DNA from 2 places in the Azonexus caeni genome. Region 2 is predicted to be linked to the other one. Evidence: riboswitches for the same ligand, from Rfam matches in the RefSeq annotation. Region 2 holds a riboswitch; the other holds the start of a gene.
The links. A riboswitch is a leader RNA that binds a small molecule or an ion and turns the genes downstream of it on or off. The one in region 2 is predicted to bind cobalamin.
Positions count from the first base shown of each region.

Region 1: linked by a shared signal. The riboswitch ahead of ACLIIZ_RS04535 (TonB-dependent receptor domain-containing protein) and the one ahead of ACLIIZ_RS01585 (TonB-dependent receptor domain-containing protein) in region 2 are both predicted to bind cobalamin.

Region 1 is NZ_JBKJAD010000002.1:301,378-309,141, forward strand. Features, by position in the region: gene ACLIIZ_RS04525 (acyl-CoA synthetase) at 1-198, shown strand, start outside; gene ACLIIZ_RS04530 (sensor histidine kinase) at 235-2,118, opposite strand; cobalamin riboswitch at 2,219-2,424, shown strand; gene ACLIIZ_RS04535 (TonB-dependent receptor domain-containing protein) at 2,527-4,389, shown strand; gene ACLIIZ_RS04540 (SNF2-related protein) at 4,427-7,764, opposite strand, start outside.
Region 2 is NZ_JBKJAD010000001.1:357,312-365,075, reverse strand. Features, by position in the region: gene cobO (cob(I)yrinic acid a,c-diamide adenosyltransferase) at 1-203, opposite strand, end outside; gene ACLIIZ_RS01595 (ABC transporter ATP-binding protein) at 208-981, opposite strand; gene ACLIIZ_RS01590 (FecCD family ABC transporter permease) at 978-1,955, opposite strand; gene ACLIIZ_RS01585 (TonB-dependent receptor domain-containing protein) at 1,962-3,791, opposite strand; cobalamin riboswitch at 3,897-4,101, opposite strand; gene ACLIIZ_RS01580 (hypothetical protein) at 4,215-4,412, shown strand; gene ACLIIZ_RS01575 (cell division protein ZapA) at 4,412-4,738, shown strand; RNA gene ssrS (6S RNA) at 4,763-4,942, shown strand; gene ACLIIZ_RS01565 (EVE domain-containing protein) at 5,010-5,465, shown strand; gene ACLIIZ_RS01560 (sulfite exporter TauE/SafE family protein) at 5,478-6,284, shown strand; gene ACLIIZ_RS01555 (enoyl-CoA hydratase/isomerase family protein) at 6,285-7,061, opposite strand; gene ACLIIZ_RS01550 (DUF485 domain-containing protein) at 7,178-7,498, shown strand; gene ACLIIZ_RS01545 (cation acetate symporter) at 7,498-7,764, shown strand, end outside.

The sequences.
Region 1 (7,764 bases), on a different contig from region 2:
GTGCCGGCCGCCTTTATCGAACTGAAGGCCGGCGCCGCGTGCGCCGAAGCCGACATCATCGAGCACTGCCGCGGCCACCTGGCCCGCTTCAAGGTGCCGAAGCAGGTCGTCTTCGGCGTCCTGCCGAAGACCTCGACCGGCAAGATCCAGAAATACGTCTTGCGCCAGCAGGCGAAATCGGCGCTCGCCATCGAGTGATCGACCGGGAATGGACCGCCACGGCGGTCCATTCCTTCAAACGGCGGCGGCCTTGCTGAGGACCACCGTGAACCAGAAGGTACTGCCCTCGCCCAGCCGGCTTTCGCAGCCGGCATCGCCACCCATCAGCCGGGCGATCTTGCGGGTGATCGCCAGACCGGCGCCGAGCCCGCCGTACTGGCGCGTCGACGAGTTGTCGACCTGCTCGAAGACCTTGAACAGGCGCTGCTGGTCGGCTTCTGCGATGCCGATCCCGGTATCCTCGACCGCGAAACGCACCAGCACCGTCTCCGCCTCCTGCGCCAGCACGCTGCTGCGAACGGTGATGCTGCCCGATGGAGTGAACCGCAAGGCGTTGGCCAGGTAGTTGTGCAGCGCCAGCTTGATGTAGGCGACATTGCCGAACAGCCCGGACGGCATCGGCGCCGCATCGACGATCAGTTCCAGTTGCCTGGCCTCCGCCTCGCCCCGGATTTCCTCGACCGCGTCGCGCATCAGTTCGTCACCGTCGAAGGGCTGCCTCGCCAGTTCGAGCTTGTCGGCTTCCAGGCGGGTCAGCTCGAGCACCGCGACGATGCTGCCGGTCAGCTTCTGACAGGCCGCGTCGATCTTCTCCAGACGTTCCGACTGTTTCGCCGACAGGGGTTCGCGGCGCAACAGCGTCAGCATGCCGATGATATGGTTGAGCGGCGTGCGCATCTCGTGGCTCATGTTGGCCAGGAAGGCATTCTTGGCGACGTTGGCGACTTCCGCCGCTTCCTTGGCCTGAGTCAGCGCCGCCATCGCCCGGCGGCGGCCGCGCGCGATGTGCAGCAACAGGCCGACCAGCAGGGTTTCCACGAGCAGCAAGCCGGTCACGCCGACGATCTTCCAGCGATGGCTTTCCCAGAGCGAGACCGGCCGGTCGATGATCACGGCACCGGGCGGCAGATCGGCCTCGCTGACGCCGAAGCGCTGCATCACCGGGTAATCGAAGACATCCCGGGTCGGCGTGGTCATGACCACCGGAATGCTGTCGGCCGGCGTTCCGTCGAGAACGCGCAAGGCCATCCCGGCCATCGTCCGTCCCTGCTCGTCGGGCGGGATGATGTGGCCGCCCAGAGCACCGTTACCGAGATGGAAATCCCAGAAGGTGTAGGCCGGAAACGGGCTGCCGGCGGTGATCCGCCGCCCGTTCTCGGCCGGCGACAGGCTGCGGCTGCCGCTCTTGTCGCTCACCTGACCGCTCAGAAAAAGCAGGCTGTCGGCCGGCAGCTTGGCCAGACGCTGGTGGACTTCCTCGATCGAGGCATCCTTGAGGACGACCACATCGTAGCGTTTGCGCAATTCGGGAAAGACGGATTCCTCGGCCACTTCACCAATGCGCTTGCTGCTGGCATCACCGGTGGAAACGATGAAAGCCAGGGTGCGGGTACGCGGATGCACGCGGAGCGCCATATTCACGGTGTCGCCAATGGCAACTTCCTCATTGACGCCGGTGATGTTGGCAATCCCCTCGATCACCGCCGGGCGGAAATTGTTATACCCGCCGAAAACGATCGGCCGCTGCGGAAACAGACGATCGCGATAGCGGATGGCGAAATCGAAAGCGGCATTGTCAGCGACCACCACCACATCGGGCTGGTAATCGGCGTACTTGACCGCCATCGCCTGGGCCAGCGGTTCGATCTGGGCGCCGTAGCTGAAGCGGCGGCTGTCGAGGTACTCGACCGAAAGCTCGATCTTCCTGTCGGAAGCGACAAGGCGCTCGCGAAAACCGTCCTCGATGCCGTCGCTCCACGAATAGCCGCGATGGTAGGAATTGATGAACAGGATGCTCGCTTCCGGCGGATTCGCCGCCTGCGCGCCAAAGCCGGCCATTCCCGCGAGAAAGACGAGAATGGCAGCGCACGAACGCAGGATGGCGGAAAAAGCTGGCATGGGCTCGCGGAATGATCAATTCTGACGGGCATCATAGCTCAGTGCTGCGCGGCCATGCGCGCCGCGCACGACCACGCGCCGTCGCGCCTCCCGCTCCGCTATAATTACGCCCGTTTCAGGTGCCGCTCGCGAGATTCCTCGCGACGGTGAAACGGGAAAGCGGTGCGCCTCGAACGAGGCAATTCCGCTGCTGCCCCCGCAACGGTAAGCAAGTGCGGGCGCGCCATCGAGCCACTGGGTTGATCCCGGGAAGGCGGCGCGTCAAGACTTGCGAGCCCGGAGACCGGCCTGTGACGCAAGCGAAAGGACCACGGGGTGGTGGTGCCGGCTGATTCAGCCCATCTCCCCCGTGCACTTTCTTTTCATCACACACCGGCATGCGGGGACGCCTGCCGGCAGGGGAAAATCATGCACATCCGTCTCAAGCCCGGCGCAGCGCTGCTGTTGCCGCTATTCGCCGGCAGCGTCCAGGCTGCCACCGATCTCGACACCGTCGTCGTCACCGCCACCCGCCAGGAAAGCCGCATCGCCGAAGTGCTCGCCGACGTCACGGTGATCGACCGCGCGGAAATCGAACGCAACGGCCAGGACACCGTGACCGAGCTGCTCGCCCGGCAGCCTGGCATCCAGACCGCAAGCAACGGCGGCCCCGGCACCACGACCAGCTTCTACATCCGCGGCAGCAACTCGAACCAGACCAAGGTGCTGGTCGACGGCATCGCCATCAACTCGGCCGACCTCTCCGGCTCGCCGCTGCGTTTCATCCCGCTCGCCGACGTCGAGCGCATCGAAATCCTGCGCGGCCCGGCGGCCACGCTCTATGGCGCCGACGCGCTCGGCGGCGTGATCCACATCATCACCCGGCGCGGCGCGCCGGGCCTGCGCGTCGACGGCTTCGTCGGCTACGGCAGCGACAACACCCGCGAAGCCAGTGCCGGCGTCAGCGGCGGTGACGAACGCTGGCGCTTCCGCGTCGAGGCCAACCACCGCGCCAGCGACGGTTTTTCGGCGCAGCGCCACGCCAGCAACCACGATGCCGACGACGACGCCTACCGCAACACCGGCGGCAGCGCCGCGCTCTCCTTCATTCCCGCCGCCGGCCACGAAATCGGCGGCACCTGGCGGCGCAACGACGGTGTCGTTCACTACGACAGCGGCAACCAGCCAGCCACCGGCGATTACGACGACCGCGCCCGTTTCACCACCGAACAATGGCAGCTCTTCAGCCGCAACCGTCTGAGCGATGCCTGGACCAGCCGTCTGCAGTACGGCGAAGCCGAGGACCGGCAGAAGTCGTATTACTGGGATGCCTGGGCCTGGCCGGTGGCACTCGAAGTGGTCACCCGGCAGAACACGCGCAACCGGCAATTGAGCTGGCAGAACGACATCACGCTGCCGCTCGGCAAGCTGCTGCTGGCGGCCGAACGCCACGAACAGGAAATCAGCCCGGCCAGCGGCTACGCCAGCCGCCCGGAAGTCGACAACGACTCCTTCCTTGCCGGCTGGACCGCCAACCTCGGCGACCATAGCTGGCAGCTCAACGCCCGCCGCGACGATCATTCCGAATTCGGCGGCGAAACCACCTGGGGCGTCGCCTACGGCTACCGCCTGAGCCGCGAACTGCGCGCCCACGCCAGCTACGGCACCGCCTTCAAGGCGCCGTCGGTGTACCAGTTGTTCATGACCTCGCCCTGGGGCAATGGCAACCCCGACCTCAAGCCGGAGAAATCGCGCAACCGCGAGATCGGGCTGAGTTGGGACAACGGCGTGCACGCGCTGAGCGCCACCTGGTATCACAACCGGGTCAGCAACCTGATCGACTGGGTTTCCGATCCGGTCACCTGGATCGGCACCTACGAGAACGTCGACAAGGCCCGCCTCGAAGGCGCGACGCTCACCTACGCCGGTCGTTTCGGCGTCTGGAACCTGCGCGCCAGCTACGACTGGCTGGATGCGAAGAACACCAGCAACGGTTTCGAACTGGGCCGGCGCGCGCGCGACAAGGCGATGCTCAGCGTCAGCCGCAACTGGGGTCCGCTCGAAACCGGTGTCGAAGTGCTCGGCGTCGGCAAGCGCTACAACACCAACACCGAAACCGGGCGCATGGGCGGCTACGGTCTGGTCAACCTGACCGCGCGCTACGCGATCAACAGCGAACTGGCGATCGAGGCCCGCCTGAACAACCTGTTCGACAAGAAGTACGAAACCGTGCTCGGCTACAACACCCCCGGCATGAACGCCTTCGTCGGCCTGCGTTACAGCCCGAAGTAAGGAAACCGGCGGCGGGATTCCCGCCGCCCCCCGCTCCCTACTCGCCCCGGATCAGCGCCACCAGGTCTTCCGTCGACGGCAGCGTCGAGGCGTCGCCCTCGTCGAGGATGCTGTCGGCCAGCGCCCGCTTGTCGTGGTGCAGATCGACGATGCGTTCCTCGATGCTGCCCTTGCTGACCAGACGATAGACGGTCACCGGCCGTAGCTGGCCGAGGCGGTGGGCGCGACCCATCGCCTGGTCCTCGGCGGCCGGATTCCACCAGGGATCGGTGATCACCACGTAGTCGGCGGCGGTCAGGTTGAGGCCGAAACCGCCGGCTTTCAGGCTGATCAGGAAGAGGTCGCTGTCGCCGGCCTGGAAGGCGGCGACGCGCTTGCTGCGTTCGGCGGCCGGCGTCGCGCCGTCCAGGTACTGGTAGCTGATGCCGGCGGCGTCGAGCGGCGCGCGCAGGATCTGCAGGAAATCGACGAACTGGCTGAAGACCAGGGTCTTGTGCCCGTTGGCGGTGAGTTCGGCGGCCAGTTCGGCGAAGGCCTGCACCTTGGCGCCGACGATGCCGAATTCCGGACTGACCAGGCGCGGATCGCAGGCGGCGCGGCGCAGCCGGGTCAGTTGCGCCAGGATGTTGAAACGCGCCTGCCCGGCCTGGGCGTCGAGCGTCCCGACCTCGTCGATCGCCTGCCGGCGCAAGGCTTCGTAGTGCGCCGCCTCGGCGGACTCCGGAGCGACCGAGAGGATCAACTCGGTACGCGGCGGCAGATCCTGCAGCACCTGCGCCTTGGTGCGGCGCAGGACGAAGGGGGCGATCAGGCGTTTCAGGACGTGCTGGGCGTCGCGGTCGCGGTTGCGTTCGATGGGGCCGGCGAAGCGTTCGTTGAAGCGGCCGCTGCTGCCGAGCAGGCCGGGGTTGGCGAAGCGCATGATCGACCACAGTTCGGCCAGCCGGTTTTCCACCGGCGTTCCCGAGAGGGCCAGGCGGAAATCGGCCGGCAGCTCGAAGACCGCCTGCGAACGCTTGGTCGCCGCGTTCTTGATCGCCTGCGCCTCGTCGGCGACGACGGTGTGCCATGAACGGCCGGCAAAACGTTCCTGGGCCAGTTGCAGCAGGGTGTAGGAGACGATCAGCACGTCCTGCGGGCCGGCTCCGTCGATCAACTGCTCGCGTTCGGCGTCACCGGCCTCGCTGTAGATGCGGGCGTTCAGGCTGGGCGCGAAACGCAGCGCCTCGGCCAACCAGTTGCCGCACACCGAAGTCGGCGCGACGACCAGGGTGGCGCCGCCTTTCGCCCGTTCGAGCATGACGGCGAGCGCCTGCAGGGTCTTGCCGAGCCCCATGTCGTCGGCCAGGCAGCCGCCCATGCCGGCGGCGGCAAGGCGCATCGCCCACTGGTAGCCCTCTTCCTGGTAAGGGCGCAATTCGGCCTGCAGGGATTTCGGCAGCTTCGGCATGATGTTCTGTGCCGCGCGCAGGCGGTCGATGGCCTGACGGAAATCGGCCCCGGCCTCCAGCCCGGTGCCGTCGAGCACGTCGTCGAGCCAGGCGGCGGCGATCTGCGGGACTTTACTGCCCTGCTTGTCGACTTCGGCGACCGCCGCCAGATCGAGCAGTTTCTGTTTCAGCGAGCGGGTCAGCGCCGCATAGACGCCGTCGCCGATCGGGATGAAGCGGCTCTTGTCGCGGGCGGCGGCGAGCAGGCTGGAGAGTTGCACGACGAGGCCTTCATCGAGCGCCGCCTGGCCGGCGACGCGGAACCAGTCGCGCTCCTTGTTGACGGTGATGCCGAGCTTGCCGGCGTCGACGCTGATGACGCGGACGCTCTTGCCCTTCGGCCAATCGACGGCGGCGATGCCGGCTTGCGCCGGCAGGCCCTCGACCAGGCCGAGCGCCTGCTCCGGGTCTTCGATCAGCCACTCGCCGGCCGCCGGATCGCCGATCTCTTCAAGGTAAGGGAAAGCGTCGAGCAGACTTTCCAGATGTTTCCTTTCCGCCGCAAGATTCCGCTCGGTACCCAGGGTTTCGCCGCCGATCGCCGCCATCAGCCGGACCCGGCCACTACCCACCGGCAGGCGCGGGCCGTCGGCGCCGAAGGGCGCGGCGACCAGGCGCAGCGACAGCGCTTCGCCGACCGGCGCCAGTTCCGCCCGCAGGCGAGTTTCCGCCGCCACCTGCCGCGAAGCCTGCGCCGCATCGGCCTGCACCTGGAAATGCCCGGCCAGCGCCTGCAGGGTCTTGTCGAGTTCGGCCTGCGCGCCCTCGGCCTTCGCCGGCACCGCAAAGCGCCCGGACACCAGTTGCGCGGCGCGTTTTTGCGCCGCCGTGTAGCGCACCAGCCGGACGCGCTGCGCCCCGTCCGGCAACAAGGTGATCAGGCGCAGCGCCTCGGCGTCGCGTTTGGCCTCCGCATCCAGGTAATAACTGTCGGTATCCTCCGCGCGCAGGGGCGGGTTGATGCGCATGACGATCTTGTCGCCCTGGCGGACGGCTTCGAACTCGGGCGGCGTTTCGACCAGATCGACCAGCTGCCCCGGCGCCTTTTCCAGGGTCACCGCCGGGTGGCCGACCAGGGCGCCAAGCGCAGCGGCCAGATCGATATTGAAACGCTTGGCGTAATAGCGATCGGCGCGCAGGCAGCGGGCGACGCGAGCGTCGGCCGGCGACAGCGCCTGATTGGCCGCCAGACGGCCGAGCGGCAGCGCCTTCGGCGTGCTCCAGCCACGGCTGCCGCGTTTCTGCTCAAGGGGCTTGATGTCGAGCAATTCGCCCTGCTTGCCGATGCTCAAGGTCCACAGGATGCGGGTCTTTTCGGCGTCGTCCTTGCCCTTGGCGGCTGAGGCGCCTTCGCCCGCCAGCGCCTGGAGCGCGCCGAGCACTTCGCGCCAGCGCTCGCCCTTGCCGGCGACAAAGAATCCGGCCGGCGGCTCGTCGCCGCCAAGCACGGCTTCGGCGGCGTCCAGCATACCGAGCAGGCGCTTGAATCCGCACTCCTGCAGGCGGCGGCGCAGACCGTCGAAAACCAGCACCGTCTTCTTGCCGGCCTTGGCGACGCCCAGGACCTCGGTGCCGATCCAGGCGGCCAGCATGACCTTCCAGAAAATTGTCAGCGAATAGGGCTCGTAGCCTGAGTCCTGCAACGAAAACGCGCCCGGTACCAGCGGCGCGTTGCCCAGTCGGGCATCGATCGCATTGACCCAGCGCCCCCAATCGTCGTAAGCGCTGGGGGTTCGCGTGCCGGCTTCGCCGACGCAGAATTTGCGCGCCAGTTCGAGTTGCTTCGGACCGCCCTGCGCCAGCAGGGAGAGAGGGTAAAGCCAGGCGACCGAGTCCGGAAACACCCGTTTGCGCACGCCCATCTCGGCCTGGCCGCGCTTGAGGG
Region 2 (7,764 bases):
GAGCGCCCCTTGACGAACTGGACGACGCCGACCTTGAAGCCATGGCCGAGCGCCCGGGCGACGACGCCGAAGGCGGCCGAGGACTTGCCCTTGCCGTTGCCGGTGTTGATCACCAGCACGCCGCGTTCCTGTTGGGCGGCGTCGATCTTGCCGTCGATCACGGCCTTTTTCTTCTGCATGCGTTGTTGGTGGCTGATCGTCATGGGCTTACTCCGGAATGAAACAGCGCTGGCCGTGGTCTTCGATCTGCCGCAGCCCGTAGCCGTAGAGTCCGGACAGCGTTGCCGCAGTCAGGACGGTATCGACCGTACCCTGTGCGCAACGGCCGTCGCCGTAGACCAGCAGCGCCCGGTCGCAGAAGCGGTGGGCCAGCGCCGGGTCGTGCAGGACCATGACGACGGCGGCGCCGCAATCGCGGGCGGCACCGGCGAACAGTTCGAGGACGGCCATCTGGTGGTTGAGGTCGAGATGCGACAGCGGTTCGTCGAGCAGGTAGAGCGGCGGCGCCTGGGTCAGCAAGGTGGCGATGGAGAGGCGCTGGCGTTCGCCGCCGGACAGCGTATGCACCTGGCGCGCCTCCATGCCGGCCAAGCCCAGCGCCTTGAGCGCGCCGCGCGCCAGTTCGGCGTCGCGCTTCGACTCCCAGTCCCAGCGGCCGAGGTGAGGATGGCGACCGGTAAGGGCGGTTTCGAGCACGGTCGAACCGAAGGGGTCGCTCTGGAACTGGCCTAGCCAGCCCCGGCGCAAGGCCGCCTGACGCGGCGGCAGCAGGGCGCAATCTTCGCCATCGAGCAGCACGGCGCCGGCTCGCGGCGGACGCAGGCCGGCCAGCGTGGACAGCAGCGTCGACTTGCCGGCACCGTTGCGGCCAAGGATGGCCAGGCTTTCGCCCGGCTGCAGGCTCAGGTTCAGGCGGTCGACAACGGTCTTGCCACCGATATCGACGCTGAGCTGCCGGGCTTCAAGCAAGGGGGCGCTCACTTCGGCTGCCTCGACAGCAGGAAAAGGAAGACCGGCACGCCGATCAGCGCGGTGAGGACGCCGACCGGCAACTGCTGCGGGGCGATCACGGTGCGCGCCGCGGTGTCGGCAAAGACCAGCAGCGAGCCGCCAGCCAGCACCGCGGCCGGCAGCAGCAGGCGCTGGTCGTTGCCGAGCGCCAGCCGCACCAGGTGCGGCACGACCAGCCCGACGAAGCCGATCGAGCCGGCGGTGGTCACCGAAGCGGCGGTGGCGAGCGAAGCGAGCAGGTAAATGACGACGCGCAGGCGGTCGATCGCCACCCCCAGCGCCTGCGCCTGCATCAGGCCGCGCGACAGCAGGTTGAGTTCGCGAGCGAAGGGCATGGCCGCCAGCAGCGCCAGCGCCAGGACCAGCAGCGTCGGCCACCAGGTATAGGTCTGGCCGAGATCGCCCATCAGCCAGAACAGCATGCCGTGCAGCTTGCTCTCTTCGGCGATCGACAGCATCAGCGCGATCAGCGCGCCGCAGCCGGCGGCGACGATGACGCCGGTGAGCAGCAGGCGGGTCTGGGTCCAGCAGCCGTCGCCGTGCGCCAGCCCGAAAACCAGGAACATGGCGCCGAAGGCGCCGGCAAAGGCGAGTCCGTCGACAGCCAGCAGCGGCAGCCCGAGCAGCATCGCGAACATCGCGCCAACCCCGGCGCCGCCGGAAACTCCCAGCACGTAGGGATCGGCCAGCGGATTGCGCAGCAGCACCTGCATCAACGCGCCGGCCAGCGCCAGCAGGCCGCCGCAGGCAAAGCCGGCGAGCGCGCGCGGCAGACGCAACTGGACGACCATGGCACCGGTCCCGTCGCCCTGGCCGAACAGGGCGGCGACGATTTCCGCTGGCGCCACGCGCAGGCTGCCGGCCGCCAGCGCCAGCGCGAAACTGGCCAGGCTGAGCAAGGCGAGCGAGGCAAGAATCAGGAAGGCGCGGCGGCGGGTCGGCATGCGGGATTACTTCGGACTGTAGCGGATGCCGATGAAGGCGTTGCGTCCCGCCGTCGCATAACCGTCGGCCAACGTGTAGTCGCGGTCGAACAGGTTGTTGATGCGGGCGAAGACGGCCCAGTCCGGCGAAAAACGGTAGGCGGCGTAAAGGTTGGCGAGAGTGTAGCCGCTCAGGCCGACGCGCGCATTCGATTTGTACTCGTAGCGCTTGCCGCTCGCCGTCAGCTCGAAGCGCCAGTCCCAGTCGCCGACGCTGCGGGCGACCGCCGCCGCCACCGTGTGCCGGGCCCGACGCGGCAACTGGCGGTGGTTGCTGCGGTCTTCGGCGTCGAGCCAGTCGTGGCTGGCCTGCAGGTCGAAACCGGCCAGCCGCCCTTGCCAGGCAAGCGTCGTTCCCTCGATGCGGGCGTTTTCGACGTTGGTCGGCTGATTCAACGCGCCGACCTTGGTCCACACGATCATGTCCTCGATCCGGTTGAGGTACCAGGTCAGCGAGACGTGCTGGCTGCCATTCTCGTAATGCAACGCCGCTTCCCGGTTGCGCGACGACTCCGGGCGCAGGTCCGGGTTGCCGGCATAGCTGCCGCTCGCCGGATAGTAGAGTTCGTTGAAGGTCGGCGCCTTGAAAGCGGTACCGGCACTCAGGCTGGCCCGCCAGTTCGGCGAGAAGCGGTAGCCATAGGCGAGCGAGCCGGAAGTCTTGTCACCGAACAGCGAATCGTCGTCATGGCGAACCGACGCCTGCAGCCGGTGCGCACCGAAGCCGCGATTCCAGCCGAGCTGCACGGCATCGTTGCGGCGTTCGTCGCGGGCATAGTTGCCGCTGGTGTCAATTTCCTGTTCGAGACGTTCGACGCCGAGCAGGAAATTGCCGAGGCGGCCCTGGATGTCGTGCTGCCAGGCGTATTGCCGCTGTTCGGTGTTGAAACGGCTGTTACGGATGCCGTCCTTGAGGTTGCTCGAATCGTCGATGCTGCGACCGACGCTCAGGCGACTGGTCCATTGATCGCTCAGGGCGTTCTGCAAGACCAGGCTGGCCGCGCCGTTGCGCGTGCTGTTGACCCAGTTCACCTTGGCGCCGGAACCGTCATAGCGGCTGCGCCCCTCGGCATGCAGGATGCTCAGGCCGAGTTCGTGGCCGGGCGCGAACTGGTAACCCAGGCTGCCGGCCGCCGCCCGGTTGCGGAAGCCGTCGCGGTCGGGATTGGCTTTCGGGTCCTTCGGCTTGCTGTTGAAGCCGTCGCTCGCGTCTTCGCTCAGGTTCAGCGCGTAGCGCCAGCTACCCTGGCTGCCGGCCAGCCCGGCGCTGGCCGAGCGGGCGCTATCGCTACCGCCGCCAGCGGTAGCTGAAAACTTCAGCGGCCCGCTGCCACGCCGGGTAAATACCTGGACCACGCCGCCGATCGCTTCGCTGCCGTAGAGCGACGACGCCGACCCGCGGACGATCTCGATGCGCTCGATCTGCGCCGCCGGGATGCGCGACCAGGTCGGCTCGCCGGAAGTCGCCGAGCCGACGCGCATGCCGTCGATCAGCAACAGGACGTGTTTGGGATTGGCGCCGCGGACGTACAAGTAGGACGCTGCGCCCGGGCTGCCGTTGGCCGCCATCTGGATGCCGGGTTGCGCGGCGAGGATCTGTTCCAGGCTGGAATGGCCGGCAGCCTCGATCTCGGCGCGTTCGAGGACGGTCGTATCGGTGAGGACTTCGTCGGCGCGCATGGCCTGACGGGTGGCGGTGACGACGACATCGTCGAGCTTGACGGTTTCGGCGGCGCCAGCGACTGCGACGCAAGCAGCCGGCACCAGGCCCAGCAGGGGCCGGAAACGGATGGACATGATTTTCCCTTTCCCGGCAGGCGTCCCCGCATGCCGGAATGCGTTGAAAAGGAAACGCACGGGCAGGGCGCAGGTCGGGAAACCGGCGCCACCACCCCGTGGCATTTCCGTGAGGCATGGCAGGCCGGTATCCGGGCTCGCAAGTCTTGACGCATCGCCTTCCCAGGTTTCCCCAGTGGCTTCGTGATGCGCCCGCACTTGCTTACCGTTGCGGGGGCAGCAGCGGCTTGGTCTCGGAGAGACGCACCGCTTTCCCGTTTAACCGCATGGAATAAAATTCGCTTACGGCACCTGACAAGTGGGGCATTCTACATCGCCGCTTCAAGCAGCGCGAGCCGGCCTCTGCGCAAAAGCGATAAATCACTTTGAAAATAGCCGCTTAGTCCTTGACCAGACTACATTTATCCCTCTATAGTGCGGCCCATGAATAGCGAACTCGAAGCGCTCGAAACCAAGATCGATCAGGTCGTCGCCCTGGTGCACCAGTTGCGCGCCGAAAACGAAGTCTTGAAAAACCAGATCGCCGCTGCCGAAGCGGAACGCCTGCATTTGCGCTCGACCATGACGGCCGCCCGCGAACGCCTCGAAGGCCTGATCGAACAGATTCCCGAGGATGCCTGATGAGCGGCGAGCAGAATTTTCTCGACGTCAAGATCATGGGCCGCGAGTACCGCGTTGCCTGCCTGCCCGAAGAACGCGATGCCCTGCTGGCGGCGGTCGACATGGTCGACGGCAAGATGCGCGACATCGCCCAGCGCACGCGCAGCACGATCGCCGAACGCGTGGCGGTGATGGCGGCGCTCAACATCGCCCACGAGCACCTGGGCCAGCCCGTGCCGGAAGACAACCAAGAAACGGTTGCGTCGCCGGAAACGAAGCGTAGAATCGAAGCCATGGGAGCACGGTTGGATGCCGTGCTGGCACCCCAGCAGCAACTGGACTTCTGACCGGTTGCGGGGTGGCCCGCCGAGTGTCCCCTGCGGTGTTTGTTAAGGCCATATATTCCTTGAACCAATGCTGATTGGCATCGGTTGCGGACCAGAAACCCGCTGTTGTGCGCGTTCTTCGTCGAACGTGCCTGATGCGGAAGGAAAGCAGCCACTCTGAACCCAGGTTCAGGATGCCGGCCTGACGGCACTCGCGGGGGCTTTTTTTGACAGGTGGCAGCTGGTCTGCCACCTGTTTTCATTTTGTGACCGGAAGATGCAGTACTGGCTGATGAAATCGGAACCGGACGAGGTTTCGATCGACGACCTGGCGGCCGCGCCGCAACGCGCCTTTCCGTGGACCGGGGTGCGCAACTACCAGGCGCGCAACTTCATGCGCGACGCCATGCAGCCCGGCGACCTCGCCTTCTTCTACCATTCCGGCTGTAAAGAACCGGGCATCGCCGGCATCTGCGAAATCTGCTCGGACAGCTATCCGGATCCGACCCAGTTTTCCGCCACCGACAAGTATCACGACCCGAAATCGACACCCGAACAGCCGCGCTGGTGGCTGCGCGACGTGCGTTTCGTCAGCCGCTCCCGGCTGCTCGGTCTCGGCGAGCTGCGCCGCCATCCGGAACTGGCCGGCATGCGCGTGCTGGCACGCGGCAACCGGCTGTCGATCACGCCGGTGACGGCTGCGGAGTGGCAGTTCATCACCGGGCAACTGCTTGCCCCCAGCAATTAGGAATCGACACACATGACCCCGGAATGGATTCTGGCCTACCTGGCCCTCGGCGCCTTCGTCGGCTTTTTCGCCGGGCTGCTCGGCGTCGGCGGCGGCGGCATCATGGTGCCGGTGCTGACGACGATGTTCGCGGCGCAGGGCTTTCCCCACGAACATCTGGTTCATGTCGCGCTCGGCACTTCGATGGCGGCCATCGTCGTCACCTCGATCTCCAGCCTGCGCGCCCACCACGCGCACGGCGCCGTGCGCTGGGACATCGTGCGCGGCATCGCACCCGGCGTTCTGCTCGGCACTTTCGCTGGCACCTTCGTCGCCTCGCGGGTGGCAAGCGCGCCGCTGGCGATCTTCTTCGGCTGCTTCATGGCCTACGTCGCCCTGCAGATGATCCTCAACGTCAAGCCCAAACCCTCCCGCGAACTGCCGGGCCCGCTCGGGCTGGCCGGGGTCGGCGGCTGCATCGGCATCGTCTCGGCGCTGGTCGCCATCGGCGGCGGCTCGCTGTCGGTGCCGTTCATGACCTGGTGCAACGTCAAGATGCAGAACGCCATCGGCACCTCGGCGGCGATCGGCCTGCCGATCGCGCTCGCGGGCGCCGCCGGCTACCTGATCAACGGCTGGGGCAGTACCGGCCTGCCCGACTGGTCGATCGGCTTCGTCTATCTGCCGGCGCTGGTCGCCGTCAGCCTGGTGTCGACCTTCACCGCGCCGCTCGGCGCCCGCCTTGCCCACCGACTGCCGGTGGCAACCTTGAAGAAGATCTTCGCCGCCGTCCTGGTCCTGCTGTCGACGAAGATGCTGCACACGGTTTTTGGCGGCTGATCAGCGCGCCTTGAACTGCGGCTTGCGCTTTTCGAGGAAGGCGGCCAGCCCCTCGCGGTAATCCTCGGTGTCGAGAAAGGCGAAGGAGGCGGCCTTTTCCGCATCGCTCAGCGGCCGGCCATCCTGCAGGCGACGGATCCACTGCTTGTGCCAGCCGGCAACCAGCGGCGCACCCTGGCAGATGCGGCGGGCAGTGGCATAAGCTTCGTCGCAGACCTGAACATCCGGCACGACACGCGTCAGCAGCCCCTTTTCGTACGCCTCACGGGCGCCAAGGATGCGCCCTTCGAGCAGGATTTCCTTGACCACTGCGGCACCGGCCAGGCGCAGCAAACCTTCCATTTCGCCGGGATACATCGAGAAGCCGAGCTTGTTGATCGGCGCGCCGAACTTGGCGCTCTCGCCGGCAATCCGCAGATCGCAGGCGCCGGCGATTTCCAGACCGCCGCCGATGCAGGCGCCCTGGATCAACGCCACCGTCGGGTGCGGCGAATCGGCGATGGCGTTGAGCGCTGCAGCAACTTCGCCGTGATAGAGCAACGCCTGTTCGAGTGTGGTCCGGGCACTGACGAATTCCTCGAGATCGCCGCCGGCGGCGAAAGCGGCTTCGCCAGCACCGCGCAGGACGATGCAGCGCACGGCAGAATCGGCAGCGAGGGTCGCCATGTGGTGACTCAGGGCGCGCCACATCGCCAGGTCGATGGCATTCAGCTTGGCGGGATTGTTCAGGGTCAGGGTGGCGATTTCACCGTCAATTTTCAGGTCAATGCTGCTCATGTTCCATGTCCAAAATTACGCATGCGTAAACTTACATACACTGTAAGGTTATCGGGTCTTATATAAGATACAATGCGCACGCCGCTTAGCGGTAATTATTAATAAGGAGAACAACTATGAGCAGCGTGATGTACGAAAGGATGCGGGGAAATCCCAAATTCCAGGAGCTGGTCGCAAAGAGGGGACGTTTCGCCTGGACCCTGGCCGCGATCGTTTTGACCATGTTCTACGGCTTCGTGATGATCGTGGCGTTCGCGCCCGCGTCGCTCGGTCAGCCGATTGCCGAAGGTTCGCGATGGACCGTTGGCGTCGTCGCCGAACTTTTCATGTTCATTTTCTTCTGGGTACTGACCGCGGTCTATGTCCGCCGCGCCAATACCGAATTCGACGCCCTTTCCCAGGAAGTGGTGCGTGACGCCTGGAAGGAGAACAAATAATGCGCAAGATCATTCCCGCGCTCGGGCTGCTCGGCCTGAGCACTCTGGCCTTTGCCGCCGGCGACGCCCTCGGCCCGACGGAACAGCAAGCCACCAACTGGCACGCCATCATCATGTTCTGCCTGTTCGTCGCGATGACGATGGGCATCACCTACTGGGCGGCCAGCCGCACCAAGTCGACGTCCGACTTCTACACCGCCGGTGGTGGCATCACCGGTTTCCAGAACGGCCTGGCGATCGCCGGTGACTACATGTCCGCCGCCACC